Regions from separate parts of the Shewanella sp. DAU305 genome, predicted to be linked through region 2. Evidence: predicted binding sites of a transcription regulator. Region 2 holds the regulator's gene; the other holds the start of a gene.
What was found. The regulator MetJ, encoded in region 2, represses methionine synthesis genes. The targets are predictions, from matches to a motif close to TAGACGTCTAGACGTCTA.

Region 1 (4,430 bases), 2.0 Mb from region 2:
TGTGGTGGATTATCGCCAATCGGTGAATATCAATGGGCCGTTGATCCTCGGGATTGACACCCATGCGTTATCCTATGCGGCTTATTTATCGGCAATTGAAGTGCTGGCGGCAAATAAAGTCACAGTGCACATCCAGCAGAATGATGGTTTCACGCCAACACCAGTTGTGTCCCATGGGGTGATTTGCGCTAATCGTGAAGCCAATATCACAGGTGCGGCACTGTCCGATGGTTTGATTATCACGCCTTCTCACAATCCGCCTCAAGATGGCGGGATCAAATACAATCCACCCCATGGCGGACCAGCAGAAGGAAATATCACTGCTTGGATTGAGTCGCGTGCCAATGATTACTTGCGCCAAGCGTTAGCTGGCGTGCGGAAATTAGCGTATGCCGAAGCGCTGGCTTCAGGCTATGTCTACGCCATTGATTTGATCACTCCCTATGTGGCTGATTTAGAAAATGTTATCGACATGCAGGCGATTGCCAACGCTAAGCTGCGTATCGGCGTTGACCCGCTCGGTGGTTCAGGGATTTTCTACTGGGCACCGATTGCCGCGCGTTATGGGCTCGATATTACCTTAGTCAATGATAAAGTTGACCCAAGCTTTAGCTTTATGCCGCTGGATAAAGACGGCAAAATCCGCATGGATTGCTCGTCTCCCTATGCGATGGCAGGGTTACTCGCCCATAAAGAATCCTTTGATTTATGCCTTGGTAACGATCCTGACTATGACCGTCACGGCATTGTCTGCCCTGGTACCGGCTTGATGGACCCTAATCACTACCTTGCAGTCGCTATTGATTATTTACTGACGCACAGACCGGATTGGAGCGATACCTTAGCCATAGGTAAAACCTTAGTCTCGAGTGCGCTTATCGATAAAATCTGTGCTTTCCACGGCAAAAAATTACTCGAAGTGCCTGTGGGCTTTAAGTGGTTTGTCGATGGTTTAGCCGAAGCCACCATCGCCTTTGGCGGTGAAGAGAGCGCTGGCGCGGCATTTTTACGCCGTGATGGCACTACGTGGTGTACAGATAAAGACGGCTTCATTTTAGGGTTACTTGCCGCAGAAATTCTTGCGGTGACAGGTAAAACTCCAGGTCAACGCCATCAAGAGCTAGTAAAACAATTTGGCCAAAGTTTCTATAAGCGTATCGATAGCCCAATAAGTCTTGAAAACAAGGCCAAATTTGCGTTATTGAATGCAGAAACCTTAAATGCCACTGTGCTTGCGGGTGAGGCAATCGAAAACGTGTTAACTCATGCGCCGGGCAATAATGCGGCCATTGGTGGCATCAAAGTGACTACGGCGAATGGTTGGTTTGCGGCGCGTCCATCGGGCACGGAAGCGTTATTTAAGATCTACGGCGAGAGTTTTATCAGTGAGCAGCATTTAGCTGAAATCATCAAAGATGCGCAGGCATTAATTGATAAGGCGCTGAACGCTTAATGCAGCAGTAGGTTTATAAAGTATCAAAAACAAACGCACTCAGATTTGAGTGCGTTTTTGTTTGTGTCTAATGTCAGTTATGAGTAGTTGATCTCATGCTGATTTGACTGTATTTAGTACTCGATATGACAACTCGGTAAGTTATTCTTATCAATGTAATTTTGGTGATATTCCTCTGCCACATGGAACTGTTGTAATGGCACAATTTCAGTCACGATATGGCGCAATCCCCAACGACCTGAGCGGGAAAAAACTAATTTTGAGGCTTCTGCCGCGGCTTTTTGTTCACGGTCATGGAAGAAAATCGTGCTGCGATATTGAGTGCCAATATCTCCGCCTTGCATGTTCAGGCTGGTTGGATTGTGGTTTTTCCAAAATACCTCGAGCAAGTCTTCATAACTGACCAGAGCAGGGTCAAATTCCACTTGTACCACTTCTGCGTGGCCCGTTTTGCCTTTTTTGACTTCTTCATAGGTGGTCGCGCTATTATTGCCGCCCATATAGCCGCAGGTGGCATTCGATACGCCATTCACTTGTCTAAAAAAATACTCTACGCCCCAGAAACAGCCGGCACCAAAGGTTGCTAACGCCATAATCAAATCCAATAGAAGTCTAGATGGCTAAGGATTGTGATAAAACTCGCGCGCAAAAGCAAGCCTCTAGCAGGAATATTTATGCTGGACGATTTTTCGATAAGATGATGGGGAAATTTACACTCGCCATAGCAAAGCGCCGCGTTGATCTTATTCCGTTCAAAACTGGGTCCTATGGCGATAAATGTCTGAGAACAGCATTAAAAACATGTGTTAGTATTGAAGCCGCTTTTTAAGGTGCGAGTCAGCCTAACCGCGGTGAGATGAATGCTTGAGTGGTTATTGCTATCTGCACTGATGCTATTGCGCCGTTACTGTTACACACCATTATAAGGAGAATTCTGTGTTACAAGCTCTGTTAGATTCAAAGGATTTTTTAGCGCTCACCTTAGCCCATCCTGAACAGTTCGATGGCGAGTTTTCATTTAGCTTAGGCGACCATACCCAAGTTGAAGTGTGGGATACCGGCGTTATCGTTTTTGAGCCCGCCCAGAATGAAGGAAAAGATGTTGTCCTTTCTTGCGGTGTTCACGGTAACGAGACCGCGCCCATTGAACTCTGCAATGGCTTAATTAAGCAGCTTTTACAGCAAAAGATCATTGCTAAACAGCGCACTTTATTCCTGATTGGTAATCCATTAGCGATTAATAACGGCACGCGGATTATCGATGAGAACATGAATCGTCTTTTTAGTGGTGAGCATTCCAATCCTCCGGGATTAGTCAATCCTGAGCGAGTGCGCGCCAAAAAACTCGAAGCCTATGTCGACCGTTTTTATACTGCGGTTGCCGATGGTCGCCAGCGCATTCATTATGATCTGCACACGGCGATGCGCGCCTCGAAGCATGAAAAGTTCGCTATTTATCCCTATCGTCCAGGGCGTGCCTTTAGCGGCGAGCAAATCATGTTTTTAGCAGCTAGTGGCGTCGATACTGTACTTTTTCACCACGAACCGACCACGACCTTTAGCTATTTTTCCTCTGAACGCTACGGCGCCGATGCCTTTACCATTGAGCTTGGCAAAGTCTATCCCATGGGGCAGAACGACATGACGCGTTTTATCGCCACCCATGAAATGTTTATGCGTTTAATCACCGCTAAGCCGTTGGAGTTAGATGCATTTGATGCCGATAAGGTTAACTTGTACCAAGTGTGCCGCGTCATCAATAAACATTTCGATGATTTTGAATTTACCTTCGCAACCGATGTCGAAAACTTCAGATCTTTCCCGAAGGGCTTTGTCTTAGCGCGGGAAGGTGGGCAAGAAATTAAAGTGGAACATGAGTTTGAGTCTGTCGTGTTCCCTAATGCCAAAGTGCCTATTGGCAATCGCACCGTGATTTGCCTGATCCCTGCGGTGAATGCGGACGTGCGTTAGGCTTGTAAAGCAATATATACATGCGAGGCAGGGATAACTTGTGGTTTGAGCTATGCCAATGGTTGATAGGTAGTTTACGTTAACGTAATGTTCGTCGGGCATATTCGTATAAACAGACGCATCAAAACGCTTTGGTGCGTAATGAGATAACAAGAGCACAATATGAGCAAAGCAACACTCAACACTGATACAGTGCACCGTGTCGGCTTCTTGGATAAGGCATCGCTACACATTCCTATCCTTCGAATTCTACAAGCCGACGGCACCACTTATGAAACCGCGGTTTTGCCTGTGATAGATGAAACCTTAGCCACTAAAATTTACGATACCTGTGTATTCACTCGGGTACTCGATGAACGTATGTTAGGTGCCCAACGTCAAGGGCGCATCAGCTTCTATATGACCTGTACAGGTGAAGAAGCGGCGATTGTCGGCAGTGTGGCCGCACTCGATCAAGAAGACGTGATCCTCGCGCAATACCGTGAGCATGCGGCGCTGCGTTATCGCGGCTTTACCACTGAACAGTTTATGAATCAGATGTTCAGTAACGAGAAAGATCTTGGTAAAGGTCGCCAAATGCCCATTCATTACGGCAGTGCGGCATTGCATTATCAAACGATTTCTTCACCCCTTGCGACACAAATCCCGCAGGCGACGGGTGTGGGCTACAGCTTAAAAATGCAAGGTAAGCGCAAAGTCGCGGTTTGCTATTTTGGCGAAGGCGCTGCATCGGAAGGGGACTTCCATGCTGGTCTAAACATGGCCGCAGTATTGAAGTGTCCAGTGATTTTCTTCTGCCGTAACAATGGCTACGCCATTTCAACCCCAACTGAAGAGCAGTTTGCCGGTAACGGTATTGCGAGTCGCGGTGTGGGTTATGGCATGCACACCATTCGTGTTGATGGTAATGACATGCTGGCCGTGTTAGCGGCAACCCAGCAAGCCCGCGCCTATGCGATTGAGCACAATGCCCCGGTGCTGATTGAAGCCATGACTTACCGTCTCG
Region 2 (4,430 bases):
TAGCTCAGCTCTACGACTTTCCATTCGCGCAACTGCCTGATAAATACCTTGCCTCGACATACCCGCAGCACGACATGCGGCTGCGAGGTTTATTTCTCCGTTGCCTTTTGCTTGCCAGACGTACCGGATAAGTACTTTTTTCTGAGGCCTGCTCCATATTCATTGTCCATGATATCAACCATGCCATTGAGGATTTTGTTACGCAGTTTCTCTTCTGCTAACTCACGTTCAAGGCGCTTGATCGTTTCGGCAGGGGTTTCTTTTGACTTAGGCATAAGGGGATGCTGAAAAGGTTTCGACCAATCGAGTCTACCATGTTTTCTAAGCCAAACGAGTACCGTTGAACGGCCTTGAATGCCAAAACGGGCTTGGGCTTGTTTGTACGTCATTTCGCCTTTTTCGACACGCTCTACAACGCCTAATTTAAAGGCTAAGGTGTAATCTCGTTGTGTGCGCTTACGGCTTGAGTTAATTGATGTTGTCATAAAGAAGTCCTCTTTATGTCAACGTATTTCAGGACGGGACAATAGATAAAGAAAAAGCACTGGTAATGTCAGTGCTTTTTTATTGTTTGAATCTTGAGAAGGTTTGCCAATACAAGCAGGACGCTTATTGGGGTAATAACTCGATAACCGACTTCACCGTTAGCACTAAGGCGCTGATACTGCAGAGGACTAATGTCGCCATTTTAGTTTTATCTTTATCGACACTGCCCACTAATCGCCCCGCGACTAAATACCCTAAAAGCACTGAAGGTAGCAACATCAACGACAGCCACAGGTGCTTTAATTCTAATAAGCCAGTGATCGCCAGAATGACCATAGCTATGGTGGAGCTAAAAATGAAGAAGGCCGACAGGGCGGCGCGAAACTGCGAAGCGTCTTTGCCTGACAATAGAATCGCCATCGGCGGGCCACCAATTGCGGCGATATTGCCGAAGATCCCTGAAACCACACCCGCACCGAAGAGGGTTTTCTTATTCACTGGCAGGCTGAATTTATACAGGCTGAGGATCACTGCGACAGTCACAATGGCGGCGATGGATAACCCGAGTATGGGCTGAGGCGCAAACAGCAACAGACTCGCGCCGATAAAACCACCGGGCACGCGACCTAGGAGTGCATATTGCAAGCCATTGAATTCTAAATGACCACGCTCACGCACTAAGGTCAGCAGGGCGATGGAGAAACCCATAGCAATAACAGGCGCAGGTACGAGCTGCGGATCGACGATATAAAGCAAAGGACTGGCGACAACCGCTAGGCCAAACCCAATCAGGCTCTGGGTTAAGGCGCCAAGAAACACAATCAGTGAGGCCAAGGCGAGAGTCTGTGGATCTATCATAGAAAACATAGGATTCCATATAAACAAAAAGGGATCGTTAACGATCCCTATTGATGAGCACTGTGATGTAACTTTGCCAGCGACAAGTCGCTATTCCATGTCTTCCCACTCGATCCCCATCTCGTCCATCAGCAACTTGGCTTCGGCGGGAATGCTGTCTGGGCTATCTTTTGACAGATCTTCATCGTTAGGCAATGGCTGGCCAGTGTAGGCGTGCAAAAATGCCTCACACAACAGCTCGCTGTTGGTGGCGTGACGCAAATTATTGACCTGACGACGAGTTCGTTCGTCCGTAAGGACCTTAAGCACTTTGAGCGGAATAGACACAGTAATTTTTTTTACTTGTTCATTCTTCTTGCCATGTTCAGCATAGGGGCTGATGTATTCCCCATTCCATTCAGTCATTGACTCACCTGTTATAACGCTAAATTCGGGGCAGATTTTAAACCCTTACAAAGAACAGTCAAATTATTGCTACTATTTCTTTGTGATTGCAAACAGATTTCTTTATGTTCAGACGTCTAAACGTCTTAACGCCTATTGACGATGGCGTTGGGCTTAGGTACATTTAGACGTCCAGACATCTCTATCAGTCTACCGAATTTAGGAGTCCACCCATGGCAGAGCGTCAATTAGCCACACTGGCAGTGCGTCAGGGTATCGAAAGCGATACTCAATATGGTGCAGTTGTGCCACCGATTTATTTGTCGACTAATTACGCCTTCGATGGTCATAAAAATCCTCGCGAATTCGATTACAGTCGTTCAGGCAACCCAACACGCTGTATTTTAGGCGAAGCATTAGCGCAATTAGAAAAGGGCGCCACTGGCATAGTGACCTGCACTGGCATGGCGGCCATCACCTTAGTGACCACTTTGCTCGGCCCTGATGACCTGTTGGTTGTGCCCCACGATTGTTACGGCGGTTCTTACCGTTTATTTACTAACTTGGCGAAGAAAGGCCAGTTTAAGTTGATTGTGGTTGATCAAACCGACAGCCAAGCGTTAGCCGCCGCTATCGGGCAGAATCCTAAGATGGTGTGGCTCGAAACTCCATCTAACCCGCTATTGCGAGTGGTGGATATCGAAGCCATTGCCAAGGCGAGCCATGAGGTCGGCGCGCTGGTGGTGGTCGATAACACTTTTTTATCGCCGATATTGCAACAACCCCTATTGTTAGGCGCGGATATCGTTATCCACTCCACCACTAAATACATCAATGGCCACAGCGATGTGGTTGGCGGCGCTGTGGTTGCTAAAGATGCACAAATCGGCGAAAGCTTACATTGGTGGTCGAACACGTTAGGCTTAACGGGGTCGGCTTTTGATAGCTACTTAACCCTGCGCGGCCTACGTACCTTAGCGGTGCGAATTCGTGAACATCAAACCAATGCCCAGCGCATTGTTGAGGTATTGACGCAAAGCCCTGTGGTGAGCAAAGTTTATTACCCTGGTCTTGCGGATCACCCTGGTCATGCGATTGCAGCCAAGCAACAACAGGGCTTTGGCGCTATGCTGAGTTTTGAGCTCAAGGGCGGCGAGGCAGAAGTGGTGGCCTTTTTAGGTGCACTCAGCTTATTTAGTGTGGCGGAAAGTTTAGGTGGCGTTGAAAGTTTGGTGGCCGTGCCCGCAACTATGACCCACAGAGCCATGGAGCCGCAGGCGCGTTTTGAGGCAGGCATTAAGGACACCCTATTGCGTCTATCGGTGGGTATTGAAGATGCCGCCGATTTAGTTGCAGATATTCAAGCAGGATTAGCCGCCGTTGCGGCTTGTCAGTAGAGGAATAATAGATGGCACGTTGTCACTTACATAAATTTGGTGGCTCCAGTTTAGCGGATGCCGATTGTTATCGTCGAGTCGCCCATATCCTGTTAACCCACGGTCATAGCGATGACCTTGTGGTGGTCTCTGCGGCGGGTAAGAGCACGAATTTCCTGTATAAATTATTAGCGCTGCGTGATGCGGGTCAGTTGTGGCAAGAAGAATTACAAGTGCTGACCAGCTATCAACAGGGGTTGGTAGAGCAGTTATTGTCGAACGAACAAGCCCGCGATCTGCGCGAGCGTTTGGCGACAGATCAGGCGCAACTCATCAGTTTATTGTCCCTCGACGAACGTAACGAATACCAAGTTAACCATGTGGTGAGCTTTGGTGAACGTTGGTCGGCACGCCTGATGGCGGCGCTGCTGCGCGAATCTGGCGTGGCGGCAAGCCATGTGGATGCCTGTTCAATTTTAGTGGCCGATGAAGCCGCCGTGCCGCAAATTCGGGTGCAAGAATCCCGCGCTAAAGTACAAGCGCTATTGGCCGCCCACCCAAATGAACGCTTAGTGATCACAGGCTTTATCTGCGCTAACGAGCGCGGCGATACTTTATTACTTGGTCGTAATGGTTCAGATTTTAGCGCCAGCTTGATTGCCAGCCTTGCCGATATTGAGCGCGTGACCATTTGGACCGATGTGGAAGGGGTGTTCAACGCCGATCCTAATAAAATCAACGATGCAAAATTATTGAAAAGCATGTCACTTGCCGAAGCCGACCGCTTAGCGCGTTTAGGCTCGCCGGTATTGCATTCGCGCACTTTGCAGCCTCTGTTTAATACCGAAGTGAGTTTAGCGGTGCGCTCAAGTTATGCATCACACACCGACTTTACCTTGATTGCGCCCCACAGTTCGTCTGCGAGCGCGCCTGTGGTGACGAACCTCAATGCTGTCGTCTTGTTCGGCTTTAAGCTCACGGGTGAATTAACGAGCTTATTAGATTCGTTGATCGCCGCGGGTTTAACGCCATTGGCCCATTGGACGTCTGCCCATCAAAGGGTTGAGCTTGCCTATACCGCTGAAAATCAAAAACAAGTGCAAAGATTGCTCGACGCCGAGGCACAAGCATTAGGGATCAGCGAACAACAGATCAACACAGATCTCGGCCTAGTGGCGTTAGTCAGTGCCGATGCCGAACATTATCGCCGCAGTTTTGCTCGTTTATTAAGTCGTGATGCTAAACCTTTGTTTAGTGGTGACTTAAGTTTAGTGACGCTGGTGCCTCAGTCACAGGTGAATCTGTTAACCCAAAAGGTACACCGCC

Region 1: the regulator MetJ is predicted to act here: its motif matches at 2,059-2,076, upstream of msrA (peptide-methionine (S)-S-oxide reductase MsrA).

What each region holds. Positions count from the first base shown of each region.
Region 1 covers NZ_CP113808.1:3,084,744-3,089,173, reverse strand. The annotation lists gene pgm (phosphoglucomutase (alpha-D-glucose-1,6-bisphosphate-dependent)) at 1-1,453, shown strand, start outside; gene msrA (peptide-methionine (S)-S-oxide reductase MsrA) at 1,567-2,046, opposite strand; gene astE (succinylglutamate desuccinylase) at 2,390-3,424, shown strand; gene OX890_RS13005 (thiamine pyrophosphate-dependent dehydrogenase E1 component subunit alpha) at 3,587-4,430, shown strand, end outside.
Region 2 covers NZ_CP113808.1:1,128,430-1,132,859, forward strand. The annotation lists one part of gene OX890_RS04980 (IS3-like element ISShes2 family transposase) at 1-134, opposite strand, end outside; one part of gene OX890_RS04980 (IS3-like element ISShes2 family transposase) at 134-485, opposite strand; gene OX890_RS04985 (sulfite exporter TauE/SafE family protein) at 610-1,353, opposite strand; gene metJ (met regulon transcriptional regulator MetJ) at 1,435-1,749, opposite strand; gene metB (cystathionine gamma-synthase) at 1,962-3,125, shown strand; gene OX890_RS05000 (bifunctional aspartate kinase/homoserine dehydrogenase II) at 3,137-4,430, shown strand, end outside.